3 regions of the Nocardiopsis deserti genome follow, and region 3 is predicted to be linked to each of the others. Evidence: predicted binding sites of a transcription regulator. Region 3 holds the regulator's gene; each other region holds the start of a gene.

Region 1 (5,320 bases), on a different contig from region 3:
CCACCTGGAACGGTCGCTGGCGGGGGTGCTGTCGGGCCGTACGGTGGTGGCCATCGCGCACCGGCTGCACACCGCGCACGACGCCGACCGGATCGCGGTGGTGGAGGACGGCCGGATCAGCGAGCTGGGCAGCCACGACGAGCTGCTGGCCCGCGGCGGCTCCTACGCCGACCTGTGGCGGGCCTGGCACGGCGCGGGCTGAGGCCCTCGGTCCGCTGCCGCCCGCACGCTCGGGAGGGCCGCTGGCGCTGGGCCCGGAGGCCTTCTCGGAGGCGAGGACACCGCCCGCGCCCTCAGGAGGGCCCCTGGCCGGAGCCGGAATCCGGCGGACGGACGCCCTCGCGCCGCCTCCGTGTCCGGGTCCTCAGGAGGGCCCCTGGCCGGGACCGGGGAACGCGGACGTGTCGAGTTCGATGTCGAAGGGCTTCGGCAGCCCGATCTTGGCCCCGAAGTTCACGGTGGTGGCGTGGTTGTAGCGGCCGTCGCCCGGCTGTTCGTAGAGGGTGACCGACGGCCCCGTCTCGTCCCATGCGTCGATCAGCAGGTAGAGCGGAACCGGGCCGTGCGCGTAGCCCCACAGCTTCTTCTTGCGGTCGGTGTCCCTGCTGCCCCGGGACACGATCTCGACCACCAACTCCGCCTCGTCCGCTGGACAGGGAGTACGCGCCTGCTTTGCGGCCGACACCGGCATGACGACCAGGTCCGGCATGTAGAGCCTCTCGACCACCGGCCACTGGAGCCCCAGCGTCTGGAAGATGTGCCAACCGTCGGGGAGAGCCAGAAGCAGTGCCCTGTGGACCCAGGACGCGATGATGTTGTGGGGCACAGACGGGGGGGCCACGAGTACGACTCCGTTGTCATCGATGATCTCGGCCCGCCAACCGTCGGGCACGTCCAACTCTTGCCAGGTGTTCAGCAAGTAGTCCCATCGAGACAAGCCCACCACCGGGTCGGCTTCCGTCATAGCCAGGCTCATTTCGCTTTGCACCTCCGAACAGGAACTGCAACGCTCCGTGTCCCCGTCCGCCCGACACTTCGCAGAATAACCCCGGCTTTCCGCGAACGACAGTGCCGCTTCGGCGATCCCGGCGTTCCCAGTGTTTCCGGTCCCGGTCCTGGCCCCGGAAAAGGCGAAACCGGGCGACCCCCGAAGGGGCCGCCCGGTCGTCGCGGGCGAGGTCGCGTATCCGGACCTCAGACACCTGCGGGCCCGGGGGCCCGAGGTCTCACGGACCTGCTAGAAGTCCATGCCGCCCATGCCACCGGTCGGGTCGCCGGCGGGAGCGGCGGCCTTCTCCGGCTTCTCGGCGATGACGGCCTCGGTGGTCAGGAACAGACCGGCGATGGAAGCCGCGTTCTGAAGAGCCGAGCGGGTGACCTTGGTCGGGTCGATGACGCCGTCCTTGAACAGGTCGGTGTACTCGCCGGTGGCGGCGTTCAGGCCGAACCCGGGCTCCAGGTTGCGGACCTTCTCCGCCACGACGCCGCCCTCGAGGCCGGCGTTGATGGCGATCTGCTTGAGCGGCTCGGCGATGGCGCGACGCACGATGTCGGCGCCGATGGCCTCGTCGCCCTCCAGCTCCAGCTTCTCGAAGGCCGGGACGCTGGCCTGGAGCAGAGCGACACCACCGCCGGGCAGGATGCCCTCCTCGACCGCGGCCTTGGCGTTGCGGACGGCGTCCTCGATGCGGTGCTTGCGCTCCTTGAGCTCCACCTCGGTGGCGGCACCGGCCTTGATGACGGCCACGCCGCCGGCCAGGCGGGCGAGACGCTCCTGGAGCTTCTCGCGGTCGTAGTCGGAGTCGGTGCGCTCGATCTCGTTGCGGATCTCGTTCACGCGACCGGCGATCGCGGTGGCGTCACCGGCGCCGTCCACGATGGTGGTCTCGTCCTTGGTGACGACGACCTTGCGGGCGCGGCCGAGCATGTCGAGCTCGGTGCTCTCCAGCTTGAGGCCGACCTCCTCGGTGATGACCTGGCCGCCGGTCAGCACGGCGATGTCGCCGAGCTGGGCCTTGCGGCGGTCACCGAAGCCCGGGGCCTTGACGGCGACGGACTTGAAGGTGCCGCGGATCTTGTTGACGACCAGCGTCTGGAGGGCGCCGCCCTCCAGGTCCTCGGCGATGACGACCAGCGGGCGGCCGGCCTGGAGGACCTTCTCGACAACCGGCAGGAACTCGTTGTTGTTCGAGATCTTGGAGTTGACGATGAGGATGTAGGGGTCCTCGAGGACCGTCTCCATGCGCTCCAGGTCGGTGGCGAAGTAGGGCGAGATGTAGCCCTTGTCGAAGCGCATGCCCTCGGCGAGCTCGAGCTCCAGCCCGAAGGTCTGGCCCTCCTCGACCGTGATGACGCCTTCCTTGCCGACCTTGTCCATGGCCTCGGCGATGGTCTCGCCGATCTGGGGGTCGCCGGCGGAGATCGAGGCGGTGGAGGCGATCTGCTCCTTGGTCTCGATGTCCTTGGAGAGGTTGCCGAGCTCCTCGTTGATGCGCGCGACGGCGGACTCGATGCCGCGCTTGAGGCTGATCGGGTTGGCGCCGGCGGCGACGTTGCGCAGACCCTCGCGGACGAGGGCCTGGGCGAGCACGGTGGCGGTGGTGGTGCCGTCACCCGCGACGTCGTCGGTCTTCTTGGCGACCTCCTTGACCAGCTCGGCCCCGATCTTCTCCCACGGGTCCTCGAGCTCGATCTCCTTGGCGATGGAGACACCGTCGTTGGTGATCGTGGGGGCGCCCCACTTCTTCTCCAGGACGACGTTGCGGCCCTTGGGGCCGAGCGTGACCTTGACGGCGTCAGCGAGCTGGTTCATGCCGCGCTCGAGGCCGCGACGGGCCTCCTCGTCGAACGCGATCAGTTTGGCTGCCATTGAGTTCTTGTCCTCCCGTGACCGGGCTGATACGCGATGGGACGAGGCATGCGCCCGCGACGGACGACCGGGGACCCTCCGGCAACCCTGCTGCCGGGGGCCGCGATCTCGCAGCCTCGATCCGGTTAGCACTCAGTCAAGGCGAGTGCTAACCAGTTCCCTTTTTAGCACTCGACCCCGGCGAGTGCAAACGATGTGGTCACGATTTCCCATCCCGGCATTCCCGCATCTACCTGCACAAACACCGTATGACATGGGGGTTTTCCGCGTTGAGCGGACGGAGCCGCGCACCGGTTCCCCCCTCCCGGCGCACGGCTCCGGCCCCGCTCCGCCCCGGCTCCAAGGCCCCCGGTCCGGCTTCGCCCCGGCTCCGAACGGGCTCCGACCCGACCGGGCCCCGACCCGGCGCGCGGCAGCGGCACCGAGGTCAGGAGCTGAGGCGGCGCATCGCCCGCGGCCCCCCGGCCAGCGCCGCGACCGCCAGCACCACCGCCACGGCCCAGCCGACGGCGACCGACGCGTCCCACTGCCCGGCGAACAGGGCGCGCTCGGCGTCCACCACGTAGGCCACCGGGTTGGCCCGCGAGAGCGCGTACAGCCACGGCGGCGCCAGTTCCATCGGCAGCAGCACGCCGGACAGCAGCATCAGCGGCATGATCAGCGTCTGCACGATGGGCGCGAACACGTAGGTCTGCTTGACCGCCAGGGCCGTCAGGTACGACAGCGTGGACAGCCCGGCGCCCAGGACGGCGAGCAGGAGCAACCCCACGACGGCGCCCGCCAACGACGCCTCGAACCCGAGCGGCACCACCAGCACGAGGATGAGCACCATCTGCGCCAGCATCATCACCACGTCGCGCAGGACCCGTCCCAGCAGCAGGGAAACCCGGCTCACCGGGGTGGCCAGCAGCCGCTCGTGCGCTCCGGAGGACATCTCCGGCAGCAGCCCGAAACCGGCGAACCCGGACGTGAACAGGCCGAGCATCACCAGCAGACCGGGCACGAACCACTGCCACGGGTCCTGCCCCTCGGCACCGGCCAGCCCCGTCAGCAGGGGCGCGAACAGCACCAGGTACAGCACCGGTTGCAGCATGCCGAAGAACAGCATCAGCGGCCGGTGCAGGAACGGCCGCATCTGGCGGGCGAAGACGGTCGCGGTGTCGCGCACCAGGCCCGGCCCCCGCGCGGCGGGCGTCTCCGCCCCAACCGCCTTGGCCCCGGTCCTCTCCTCCCCGTCCGCCTCCGCCGGGGTTCCGGTCACCTCGTGGAAGCTCATGCCCCCTCCTCCCTCAGGCTGCGTCCGGTCAGGGTCAGGAACACGTCGTCCAGGGTGGGCCGCTGCACCCGGACGGCGAGCAGCGGGACTCCGGCCGCGTCCAGCCCGCGCAGCAGCTCGGGCAGCACGGTGTCCCCGCGTTCCACGCGCAGGCGCACCTCGGCGTCGCGCCCCGCGTCCGCGAGCACCTCCGCCGTTCCGGCGGAGGGCACCCGTTCGGCGATCCCGGCGGCGGTGCGCGCCTGTTCGGCGTCCGGCACGGTGAGGGTGACCAGGTCGCCGGAGACCTTGCCCTTGAGCTCGTCGGCGGTGCCGTCGGCGATGACCCTGCCGTGGTCGATGACCAGGACCCGCTCGGCCATGTCGTCGGCCTCGTCGAGGTAGTGGGTGGTGAGCACGACCGTGGTGCCCGTCCGGTCGCGCAGCCGGGTGATGTGCTCCCACAGGTTGGCTCGGCTGTGCGGGTCGAGTCCGGTGGAGGGCTCGTCCAGGAACAGCAGCTTCGGCTCGTGGATGAGCCCCATGGCGATGTCGAGGCGCCTGCGCTGTCCACCGGAGAGCTTGGTGACCTCGCGGTCGGCGGCCCCGCCCAGCTCCAGCTGGTCGAGGAGTTCGTCGGCGCGGCGGCGCGCGGTGCGCCGGTCGAGCCCGTACAGCAGTCCCTGCGTGTACAGCTCCTCCCGGGCCCGCTGGTCCTCCCCGGCGCCGTGCCCCTGACCGACGAAGCCGATCCCCCGGCGCACCTTGGCGGGTGCGGTGCGGACGTCGTGCCCCGCGACCACGGCGGTGCCCGAGGTGGGCTCCAGCAGGGTGGTGAGCATGCGCAGTGTGGTCGACTTCCCCGCGCCGTTCGGTCCGAGCAGGGCGACGAGCTCGCCCTCGGCGACGTCGATGTCGACGCCGCGGACGGCCTGGACGACCTCCTTGCCGACCCGGAAGTCGCGGGTCAGCCCACGTGTGTGGATCATCCCTCTCCTTATTAAAACTTGAGTACGAGAGAGAGTGTGCACCACACCGACGCGATATTCAAACTTTAATAAGAGCTCGGTCCGCCCCCCGGGGATCCGACCCGGACAGAGGGGAGCCGAGACGCCGGAGCCGATGGATCCGGGGGCCGCCGGGTCAGCGGTCGCGGGCGGACGCCCCCGGCACCGGGGGCAGCCCGAACGCGTCGG
Region 2 (5,320 bases), on a different contig from region 3:
AAAAGCAGCCGGAGGATCATTCGTGCCGTTCACTTCTGATGCGGCGCGGCGCAGGTCCCGCGTACCGGGTGGCGGCGGGGCGCTCACCGCCTTCGCCCTGTCCTACCGGGTCCGCTTCGCACAGGCGCTGACGCTCACGCTCGTCACCGCGCTCCTCGTGGCGCCGGTGCACACCGGCGCGCTGGAACCCGCCGAGGCGAGCCTGGAGGAGTTCCGGGAGAGGGCCGAGACCGCCTCCCAGGAGCTCGAGGAGGCCAACCAGGGCCTCGTTGACCGCCAGGAGGCGCTGGAGGACGCCCAGTCGGAGCTGGTCCAGACCATCTACGACCTCCAGCAGACCGAACTCGAACTCAACGAGATGCGCGAACCGCTGGCCCAGCTGGCCAGCACGCTGTACAAGCAGCCCGACGGCGGCATGCTCGCCCTCCTGGCGTCGGGGACACTCACCGAGGACCTGCAGATGCAGGCCTACGCGGCGAAGATCTCCCAGGACAACCAGGTGCTCATCCAGGACGCCACCGACCTGCGCCAGGAGCAGGTCGAGCTGGCGAGCCAGGCGCAGGAGCTACAGACCACCACCCAGCTGGAACAGGTCGAGCTGGCCGCGGACATCGAGGCCCTGCGCGAGCAGTCCGAGCAGACCACGAACGAGCTCGTGCAGGAGCTGGAGGACCGCGGCATCGACCCGGAGGCCTACATGGCCGCCGCGGACTGCGACCCGGACGCGGCCGCGAACGCCCAGGGCGCGGCCAACGGCCTGCTCCCGGCCAACTCCCTGTGCGACCTCTACGACGACAAGAAGCTGCGCGCCGACGCGGCCGTGGACTTCCTCCAGCTCAACGCCAGGTACGTGGACGAGTACGGCGAGAACATGTGCATCACCAGCGCCTACCGCGACCTGCCCAACCAGCACCGTGTCTACGGCCAGGTGGCGCCGGGCTTCGCGGCCGTCCCCGGCACGAGCAACCACGGTCTGGGACAGGCGATCGACCTCGGCTGCGGCATCCAGAACTACCGGTCCGACCGCTGGCTCTGGATGGAGGCCAACGGCGCCGACTTCGGCTGGCATCATCCGGCCTGGGCCAAGTCCAGCCCCTTCGAGCCCTGGCACTGGGAGTACACCGGCTGATCCTCGCCCGGCCCTTTTTCCGGGGGCGGCCCCGCACGGGGCCGCCCCCGACGCGTCCGGCCGCCTCAGACGGCGGTCTCGGGCACCACCTCGCTGGTGCAGTGGGCGCAGCGGGACGCCTTCTTGCTGATCTCGGTGCAGCAGTGCGGGCACTCGCGCGTGGTGGCCTCCTCGGCCTTGACGAAGCGCTCCATCACCTTGGCGACGGGCAGGACCACGAAGAAGTACACGATCGACGCGGTGATCAGGAACGAGATCAGCGCGTCGACGAACGCCCCGTACAGGAACCGGCTCCCGTTGATCTCGAAGTAGAGGTCCCCGAAGGTGGGAACCCCGCCGAAGATGCCGATCAGCGGGGTGATGAACCCCTCGGTGAACGCGGTGATGAGGTTGGCGAAGACCGCGCCGATCACGACCGCGACCGCCAGCTGCACCAGGTTGCCCTGGAGCAGGAACTTCTTGAAGCCTTGCATGGATACAAGCCCTACATACTCGTGGTGTCCGTACGGGCGCCGCGGCGGGGTTCCCCTGGTGGGAGCCCGCGGCGCCCGGCCAGCTTTGCCCACCGGAGGTCGCCGGTCAACCGCGGATGGTGATGGACAGCCGCGAGCCGGCCGCGTGGCCCGCCAGACTCCTGGCCTCGACGGGTGTGGCCGCGATGACGATCAGCGCGCCGCCCTCCCCGCCGCCCGAGGGCTCCTCCTCCGGGAGGGCCAGGACGGGGCGGTCGCTGGCCACCTCCACGGCGGGGCCCGCGCGGGCGGGCGCGAGGTCGTCGCGTCCTCTGGCGGCGAGGACGTCCACCCGGCTGCCGGGGGAGAGCAGGTCCACCGCGCCGGGGTCGGCCACCCGCACCGGGACGGCGACCAGGCCGGGACCGTAGGCCCGCGCGGGAGGGTCGGCGAGCCGGGCGTCGGTGATCACCTCTCCCCGGCGCACCGGGGCGTTGAGGCGGAGCCCCGCGGTCGCGGTGTCGGCCGCGAGCGCGCCGCCCGGCACGGAGCCGGCGGGCAGGTCCCGGGCGGTGAGGTCGCCGTCGGTGAGGGGGTCCGCCGCACCGAGGTCGCGGGAGGCGACCAGGACACGGGAGGTGGGCGCGGGCGGAGGGCGTACGGCCAGGGCGGCGCTGAGGAGCGCGGCGGCGGCCAGGAGGGCGGCGACGACGCGCCGGTGCCGGTCCAGGAGCCGGGTGAGCGCGCGACGGTGCCGGTAGGGAAGGGGCGCGGCGTTGTTCATACCCTCAACGCTAGGTCGCGGAGGGGCCGTTCGGAGGTTGTCCACAGGCCTGATCACACGGGCCGCGCGCCCCGGGTCCGAGCGTTCCCGGACGGGGAGGTGGAGGGCCGCCGGCGCGCCGACGCGCCCGCCGGGTCCGGGCGCTGACGCTCCCGGGCGGGGACGCCGCGGGTGCCCGCCCGGTGCCTCCGCCCCGGGGCCGGACATGCCGCGCGCCGCCGAGGGATCGGCGGCGCGGTGGCGGTCAACGGCCCGGCGGGTCAGCCCGTCGCGGCGGTGGCGCTGGTGCTGCTGCTGGCCTTGCTCGTGGTGCTGGTGCCGCTGCTGGTGTCCGAGGAGGAGCTCTTGGCGTCCGAGGAGGTGGACGAGGCGGAGGAGGAGTCGGTGGAGCCCGAGTTCCCGCCGTCCTTGCCCTCACCGGAGCCCGAACCGGTCAGCACGGAGCTGTTGGAGGACTTGCCGCTGTCGGTGCGGTAGAAGCCGGAGCCCTTGAAGACGATGCCCACGGCGGAGTACACCTTGCGCAGGCGGCCCTCGCACTCGGGGCAGACGGTCAGCGCGTCGTCGCTGAAGCTCTGCACGACCTCCATCTGGGCGCCGCACTCGGTGCACGCGTACTGGTACGTAGGCACTGTTCGGGTCCTCCTTGCTGGCACTCTCGCCCGTTGACTGCTAAATAGTACGCGCTCGCCGACCGGAGCCGTGACAGGGCCTCGCCCACGGAGATCGGTGCGGTGACGCACGCGGCCGGGCGCCGGGCGCCGCCGGAGCGCGACCGCCAGCGACAACGCCCCCGGCGTTCGGGTTAATCCCGCCCTGCGCGTCCCGCCCCTCCCGCTCAGCCCCTCCCGCTCAGCCGGTCCCGCTCCGCCGGTCCGCCCGGCCACACGCCCGTGCCGAGGACCCGCACCCCGCCGGACGGGGTGACCACGGCGTCCACGGGCCGGTCGTGCGACTCGGCGGGCAGCGACTCCACGAACTCCTCGTCGTGGACCAGGGCGATCGCCGGGGTGTGCGGGCCCTTGCGGGCCAGCGCGCGGTCGTAGCACCCGGCGCCGCGCCCCAGGCGCGTCCCCCGCCGGTCCACGGCCAGGGCCGGGCAGACCACCGCGTCGGCCCGGGCCAGCGCGTCGGGCCCGTAGCGGCGGCCCACGGGCTCCAGCAGCCCGTGCCCGGCCGGGACCAGGGAGTCCGGCCCGTCGAAGGCCGCCCAGTCCAGCTCGCCGCCGGGCAGGAACACGGGCAGCAGCACGTAGGCGCCGCGCTTCCACAGCGCCGCCACCAGCTTGCGGGTGTCGGGCTCCCCGCCCACGGAGTAGTAGCAGGCGACCGTTCCGCCCATGGCCAGCCACGGGACGTCCAGCAGCGCGTCGCGGACCGCCGACCCGGTCCGGGAGCGTTCCTCGGGGCTCCGGGCGCGCCGCCGCTCCAGGAAACCCCTCCGCAGCCCGGCCTTGGCCTCACGCAGCTCGCTCTCGCCCATGGCCCCAGTGTGGCACCGCCCCGGCCCCGGCCGTATGCCCCGTGCGGTGAACACGCGGTGGCGGTCCGCCCTCCGCCGCCCGAAACCGTCGGGACTTCTTGGCGCCCTCCCGGGTGTGGAGACGCTGAGACGGCCGACCGCTGTCCTAAAGTGCCGACATGAACGACTCCACCGACCAGAAGCGACCCTCCGGTTCCGCGTCCGTCACGAAGGCGGTCGTACCCGCCGCGGGCCTGGGCACGCGTTTCCTGCCCGCGACCAAGGCCACGCCCAAGGAGATGCTGCCGATCGTGGACAAGCCCGCGATCCAGTACGTCGTGGAGGAGGCGGTGGCCGCCTCCCTCCAGGACGTCCTGATGATCACGGGTCGCAGCAAGCGCTCCATCGAGGACCACTTCGACCGGGCCTACGAGCTGGAGGAGGCGCTGGAGGCCAAGGGCGACGACGCGCGGCTGCGCTCGGTGCGTGAGTCCAGCGACCTCGCCCAGGTGCACTACGTCCGCCAGGGCGAGCCGCGCGGCCTGGGCCACGCGGTGCTGTGCGCGGAGGCGCACGTGGGCGACAACCCCTTCGCCGTCCTGCTGGGCGACGACCTCATCGAGTCCGCCGACCTGCTGCGCCGCATGATCGAGGTGCGCGAGCGCCACGGCGGCAGCGTCGTCGCCCTCATGGAGGTGGAGCCCGAGCAGGTGTCCCTGTACGGGTGCGCGGGCATCGAGCCCACCGACGAGGAGGACGTCGTCACCGTCACCGACCTGGTCGAGAAGCCCGCCCCCGAGCAGGCGCCGAGCCGCTGGGCGATCATCGGCCGCTACGTCTGCGACCCGGCGGTCTTCCCCGTCCTGCACGAGACCCCGCCCGGCCGGGGCGGTGAGATCCAGCTGACCGACGCCCTGCGCGAGCTGGCCCGGCGCAAGCCCGAGGACGGTGGCACGGTGCACGGCGTCCTCTTCCGCGGGCGCCGCTACGACACCGGCAACAAGGCCGACTACATCCGCACGGTCGTGGACTTCGCCTGCCGCCGCCCCGACCTCGCCGACGAACTGCTGCCCTGGCTGCGCGACTTCGTCGACCGTGCGCAGGCCCAGCGCCCCTGACCGGGGACGCCCGAGCGCCCCGACCGGGGCCCGGCGCACCGCACGCGGGGCCGGACGCGGCGAGAATGGGGTGTGAGCCGTCTCCTGAGGGAGGGGAGGCGGGGCCGCCAAAGGAACCGCGAACCGGGAGGAACCCCCGTGAAGAGCGTCGAACAGCACGTCGCCGATGTCCTGGCACTGATCCCCGATCCCGTGCCGACCGAGCTGGACCTGCTCCAGGCACACGGCGCCGTGCTGGCCGAGGCCGTCACCTCGCCCGTGTCGCTGCCGGGCTTCGACAACTCGTCCATGGACGGGTACGCGGTGCGCGCCGCGGACCTGGAGTCGGCCTCGCCGGACACCCCCGTACGGCTGCCGGTCGTCGCCGACATCCCG
Region 3 (5,320 bases):
CGCGAGGGCGCGCCCACCGAGGAGGGGGGGGAGGACCGCGGTGTGGCCGTACCCGATCCCTCCACCGGATCCGTGGACGGCACCACCCAGCAGGAGGAGGAGCCGCCGCGGGACCCGGCCGCCTCCCCCACCCCGAAGGACGACGAGGAGGAGCCCGCTCCCTCCGAGGAGGGCGTCACGGCCACCTCCACGTGTCCTGCGCCCCAGGAGTCCGCCTCCCCGGCCCCGTCCGGCTCCGAGGAGGACAAGGACGAGAAGGCCGCCTCCGAGGAGGGGTGCGAGCCCAGCGACGAGCCGAGCAGCGGCGCGGGCGAGGGTCCCCCCGATGAGGACGGCGGCGGCGACAGCGGCGGCGGGACCGGCGGGGAGGAGCCCTCCGGCGGCGGTGACGGTACCGGCGGCGAGGGCGGCGGTACCGGCGGCGAGGGAACCGGCACGGGCGGCACCGGCACCACCGGCGGTGACAGCGGCGCCAAGACGGCTCCCGGCAGCTGACGCGCCCGTCCCGGGGCCGGTCCCCGAACAGGAGTCACGAACAAGAACACACGAACACGCGCAGGAGGCGCCCGGACGTGTCCGGGCGCCTCCTGCGTACTCGGTGTTCGACCGTGCGCTCTACCAGCCGTACGCCCTACCAGCGGCCGGTGCGGGCCTGGAGCACCGACAGGGCGGCGACCCCGGCGGTGGAGGTGCGCAGCACGCTCGGCCCCAGCAGCGCCCGGACCGCGCCCGCGGCGTCGAACGCCTCCAGTTCGCCGTCGGAGAAGCCGCCCTCGGGGCCGACCACCACGACGACGCCGGGGCCCTGCCGGGCGGGCAGTTCCAGCTGTGACAGGCGGCTGACGCCGTCCTCGTGCAACACGACGCCCAAATCCGCCCCGGCCAGCAACTCGGCCACGGCGGCGCGGTCGGCGAGGTCGGCGACCTCGGGCAGCCGCGCGCGCCGGGCCTGTTTGGCCGCCTCACGGGCGGTCGCGCGCCACTTGGCCAGCGCCTTGGCGGCGCGGTCGCCCTTCCAGCGGGTGACGCAGCGCTCCGCCGCCCAGGGCACGACCGCGTCGGCTCCGGCCTCGGTCATCATCTCCACGGCCAGCTCGCCCCGGTCGCCCTTGGGCAGTGCCTGGACCACGGTCAGGCGGGGGCGGGGCGCCGGTTCCTCCCGGCGCTCCACCACCGCGCAGACGATGTGGTCCCTGCCCACGGCGGTCACCGTGCAGCGGGCACGCAGGCCGCGTCCGTCGGAGAGGTCGACGGTCTCGCCCTCCCGGATGCGGCGCACCACGGCGGCGTGACGGCCCTCGGCGCCGTCCACCGTCACCCGGTCGGCCGCCAGGTCGGCGGCCTCGACCAGGAAGACCGGCGGTGTCACTTGGCGCCGAAGGCGTCGCGGATCTTGGAGAAGAACCCGCCGTGTCCGGGGCTGAAGCGTCCCGGGGTCTGGTCCTCGCCGCGCAGTTCGGCGAACTTGCGCAGGAGGGCCTCCTGCTCCTCGTCCAGTCGACTCGGGGTCTCCACGTCGACGCGGATGCGCAGGTCGCCCCGGCCGCCGCCGTCGAGGTGGCTGACGCCCTTGTCCGGGAGGGTGATGACGTGGCCGGAGTTGGTGCCCGGGCGCAGGTCGATGTTCTCGGTGCCGTCGAGGGTGTCGAAGGCGAAGGAGGCGCCCAGCGCGGCGGCCGTCATGGGAACGGTCACCGTGCAGTGCAGGTCGTCTCCGCGCCGTTCGAAGGTGGGGTGCGGGCGCTGGATGATCTCCAGGATGATGTCGCCGCGCGGTCCGCCGTTGGGGCCGACCTCCCCCTCTCCGGCGAGCTGGATGCGGGTGCCGTCGTCGACGCCCGCGGGGATCTTGACGGTGCGGGTGACCTTCTCGCGCACCCGGCCCTCGCCCGCGCAGTCGCCGCAGGGGTTGGTGATGACCGAGCCCTGGCCCGAGCACTGGGGGCAGGGGCGGGAGGTCATGACCTGTCCGAGGAAGGACCGGGTGACCTGGGACACCTCACCCTGCCCGTGGCACATCTCACAGGTGGTGCGGTGCGAACCGGCCGCCGTCCCCTCGCCCTGGCAGGTCTCGCACAGGATCGCGGTGGGGAAGGTGATCTCCTTGCTGACCCCGAACGCGGTCTCCACCAGGTCCAGTTCGACCCGGATCTTGATACTGCGCCCGCGGCGGACCCGCTCCCGGGGGCCGCGCCCGCCGGGCTGGCCACCGCCGAAGAAGGCGTTCATGATGTCGTCGAAGGCGAACCCGCCCGCGCCGCCGAAGCCCCCGGCCCCGCCACCGCCGCCGGGCGCGTAGGGGTCCTGGCCCATGTCGAACATCCGGCGCTTGTTCTCGTCGGAGAGGACCTCGTAGGCCTGGGTCACCTCCTTGAAGCGCTCCTGGGTTGCGGGGTCCGGATTGATGTCCGGGTGGAGTTCGCGCGCGAGCCGCCGGTAGGCCTTCTTGATCTCGTCCTTGGACGCGTCGCGACGCACTCCGAGAACCTGGTAATAGTCTCTGGCCACTGGGTTACTGTCCTGCCAAAATCTGTCCGACATAGCGAGCCACGGCGCGTACTGCTCCCATCGTCCCCGGGTAGTCCATCCGGGTGGGTCCCACCACACCGATCTTGGCGAGCGACTGGTTTCCCACACCGTAGTCCGCCGACACGATGGAGGTGGACCTCAGGCCCTCGTGGAAGTTCTCCGCGCCGATGCGCACCGTGAGCATCGACGGGTCCTTGGCCTCTCCCAGCAAACGGATGAGGACCATGTTCTCTTCCAGTGCCTCCAGGACTTCCCTCAGGCTGGCGGCGAAGTCGACGGCGGCGAGGTTGGCCGTCCCCGCGAGGACGATCTTCTCCTCGTGCCGTTCAACGAGGCTCTCCAGCAGGACGGAGAGGACCGACACCGCCATCTGGCGGTGTTCGGGCGGCACCTGCGGAGGCAGGTCCTCCACCGCGTCGGGCACGTCGCCGAGGTGGCGTCCGGCGATGGCCCGGTTCAACATCGCGCGCAGGTCGTCGACGGCGGCCTCGTGGACCTCTCCCAGGCCGTCGATGACGCGCTGCTCGACCCGGCCCGTGTTGGTGATCACGACCATCATGATCCGCTGCCCCCCGAGGGGGACCAGTTCCACGTGCTGCACCGACGAGCGGGTCAGCGAGGGGTACTGGACGATCGCGACCTGGCGGGTGAGCTGCGCGAGGAGCCGTACGGTCCGGGCGACGATCTCGTCGAGGTCGACGGCGCCGGTGAGGAAGGACTCGATGGCACGCCGCTCCGCGGTCGAGAGCGGCTTGACCGAGGAGAGCCGGTCGACGAAGAGCCGGTACCCCTTGTCCGTGGGGACGCGGCCGGCACTGGTGTGCGGCTGCGCGATGTAGCCGTCCTCCTCGAGGGCGACCATGTCGTTGCGGATGGTCGCCGGGGAGACGCCGAGCCGGTGCCGGTCGGCCAGGGCCTTGGACCCCACGGGCTCGTTGGTGTTGACGAAGTCCTCGACGACGGCACGCAGGACCGCGAGCTTGCGCTCATCCAGCACTCGCCACCTCCCTGGCACTCCGTGGTCCTCAGTGCTAAGTCTATGCCCGGCCGCAAACCCTGACGGTTACCCGTGGGCGGCGACGCCCCGGCCCGGCCCCCTCGTCCCCGCTCCCGCGGGGCCCGCGGCACGCGCCGCGGCCGACGGGGCGCCGACTCGCACCACCAGTAGACTGCACGACCGTGGCTACCAAGGGAACCGGCCGTTACGGCCGCGACGTGCTCGCCGGGGACTGGCGCCGCCCGAGGAGGAAGGCGGTCCGCGAGGTGCCCCTGGAACGGGAACTGGTCGTGGAGGACGCCGAGGAGGCGTTCTGCGGGGCGGTGGTGGCCTGGGACAAGGCCACCGTGACGCTGGAGGACCGGCACGGCCGCCGCCGCGTGTTCGACCTCGCCCCGGCCGCGTTCCTGGTCGACGGCGAGCCGGTGACCCTGGTGCGCCCCGCCGCGGCCCCGAGGGGACCGCTGCGCAGTGCTTCGGGGTCGGTGGCGGTGCCGGACGCGCGGGCGCGCACGGCCCGGGAGAGCCGGATCTACGTGGAGGGCGTCCACGACGCCGAGCTGGTGGAGAAGGTCTGGGGCCACGACCTGCGTGTGGAGGGGGTGGCCGTCGAGTTCCTGGAGGGGGTGGACGACCTGCCCTCGATCGTGGCGGAGTTCTCACCCGGGCCCGGCAGGAGGCTGGGCGTCCTGGTGGACCACCTGGTGCCGGGCTCCAAGGAGACGCGGATCGCCGAGCGGGTGCGCGGCGAGCACGTGCTGGTGGCCGGGCACCCCTACGTCGACGTCTGGCAGGCGGTGCGGCCGGGTTCCGTGGGGATCGGGGCCTGGCCCGAGGTGCCGCGCGGCGTCCCCTGGAAGGAGGGGGTCGTGAGCGCCCTGGGCTGGCGGATGGAGACGGGTGAGGCGTGGCGCCGAATCCTGGGATCGGTGCGTACCTATGCTGATCTGGAGCCGGCCCTGCTCGGCCGGGTGGAGGAGCTGATCGACTTCGTCACCGGGCCGCACCCGGACGCTCCCTAGCGAGCCCGGCTACTGCGTGGCGAGCACTGCGCGCGGGAGGAGCGGCAGGACCTAGGATTTGACCTGGGCGAGGCGTCGGTCCCCGTGTCCGGCGCCGAGGTCGCCCGCCTCCGGCCCGCGCGGTCGTCGGTACAGCACGGTAGTACAGGAACCTCCCCCTCATCAGCGGAGCCAAGGAAGAGCATGAGCCAGACCCCGACGAACCCCCCGCCCCCGGAGGACCCCCACCGGGGACAGCAGCCGGACCACGGACAGGAGGGGCAGCAGGAGCACGGACAGCAGCCCCAGCAGCCGGATCCCGGCCAGCAGCCCGCCTACGGGCAGCCGTCCGGGGCGCAGCCGCCGTACGCTCCGCAGCCCGACCAGAGTCAGCAGGGCTACGGCCAGCAGGACCACGGTCAACAGCCCTCGGGAGCGCAGCCGGGATACGGCCAGCCCTCGGGGGCACAGCCCTCCGGGGCGCAGCCGCCGTACGCTCCGCAGCCCGACCAGGGCCAGCAGGGCCAGCAGGGCTACGGCCAGACCCCGGGAGCACAGCCCGGCTTCGCACCGCCCCCGGGCGCCCCGTCGCCGTACGCGCCCCAGCCCGGTCAGGACCAGCACGGCCAGGGCCAGCCCGCCTACGGACAGCCCGCCTACGGGCAGCCCGAGCCCTCGGACGCGCAGTCGCCGTACGCCCCGCAACCCGACCAGGGCCAGCAGGGCTACGGCCAGACCCCGGGAGCACAGCCCTCCGGCGCACAGCCCGGATACGGCCAGCCCTCGGGGGCGC

The links. Region 3 encodes HrcA, which represses chaperone genes, less so after heat shock. Its sites were predicted from a motif close to TTGGCACTCTCNNNNNGAGAGTGCCAA; they were not measured.
Region 1: groL (chaperonin GroEL) is a predicted target of HrcA. The motif match lies at 3,034-3,060, and genes of this name have one in related genera.
Region 2: FYW99_RS09860 (FmdB family zinc ribbon protein) is a predicted target of HrcA. The motif match lies at 3,015-3,041, and genes of this name have one in related genera.

Annotation. Positions count from the first base shown of each region.
Region 1 covers NZ_VWVS01000016.1:64,839-70,158, forward strand. The annotation lists gene FYW99_RS21720 (ABC transporter ATP-binding protein) at 1-202, shown strand, start outside; gene FYW99_RS21725 (Uma2 family endonuclease) at 365-964, opposite strand; gene groL (chaperonin GroEL) at 1,238-2,869, opposite strand; gene FYW99_RS21735 (ABC transporter permease) at 3,297-4,145, opposite strand; gene FYW99_RS21740 (ATP-binding cassette domain-containing protein) at 4,142-5,113, opposite strand; gene FYW99_RS21745 (PadR family transcriptional regulator) at 5,268-5,320, opposite strand, start outside.
Region 2 covers NZ_VWVS01000001.1:29,399-34,718, forward strand. The annotation lists gene FYW99_RS09845 (D-alanyl-D-alanine carboxypeptidase family protein) at 23-1,129, shown strand; gene mscL (large conductance mechanosensitive channel protein MscL) at 1,195-1,602, opposite strand; gene FYW99_RS09855 (SAF domain-containing protein) at 1,709-2,365, opposite strand; gene FYW99_RS09860 (FmdB family zinc ribbon protein) at 2,626-2,997, opposite strand; gene FYW99_RS09865 (5-formyltetrahydrofolate cyclo-ligase) at 3,204-3,848, opposite strand; gene galU (UTP--glucose-1-phosphate uridylyltransferase GalU) at 4,007-4,945, shown strand; gene glp (molybdotransferase-like divisome protein Glp) at 5,084-5,320, shown strand, end outside.
Region 3 covers NZ_ML703348.1:107,687-113,006, forward strand. The annotation lists gene FYW99_RS31660 (prolipoprotein diacylglyceryl transferase) at 1-495, shown strand, start outside; gene FYW99_RS03360 (16S rRNA (uracil(1498)-N(3))-methyltransferase) at 632-1,369, opposite strand; gene dnaJ (molecular chaperone DnaJ) at 1,366-2,508, opposite strand; gene hrcA (heat-inducible transcriptional repressor HrcA) at 2,513-3,526, opposite strand; gene FYW99_RS03375 (DUF3097 domain-containing protein) at 3,709-4,548, shown strand.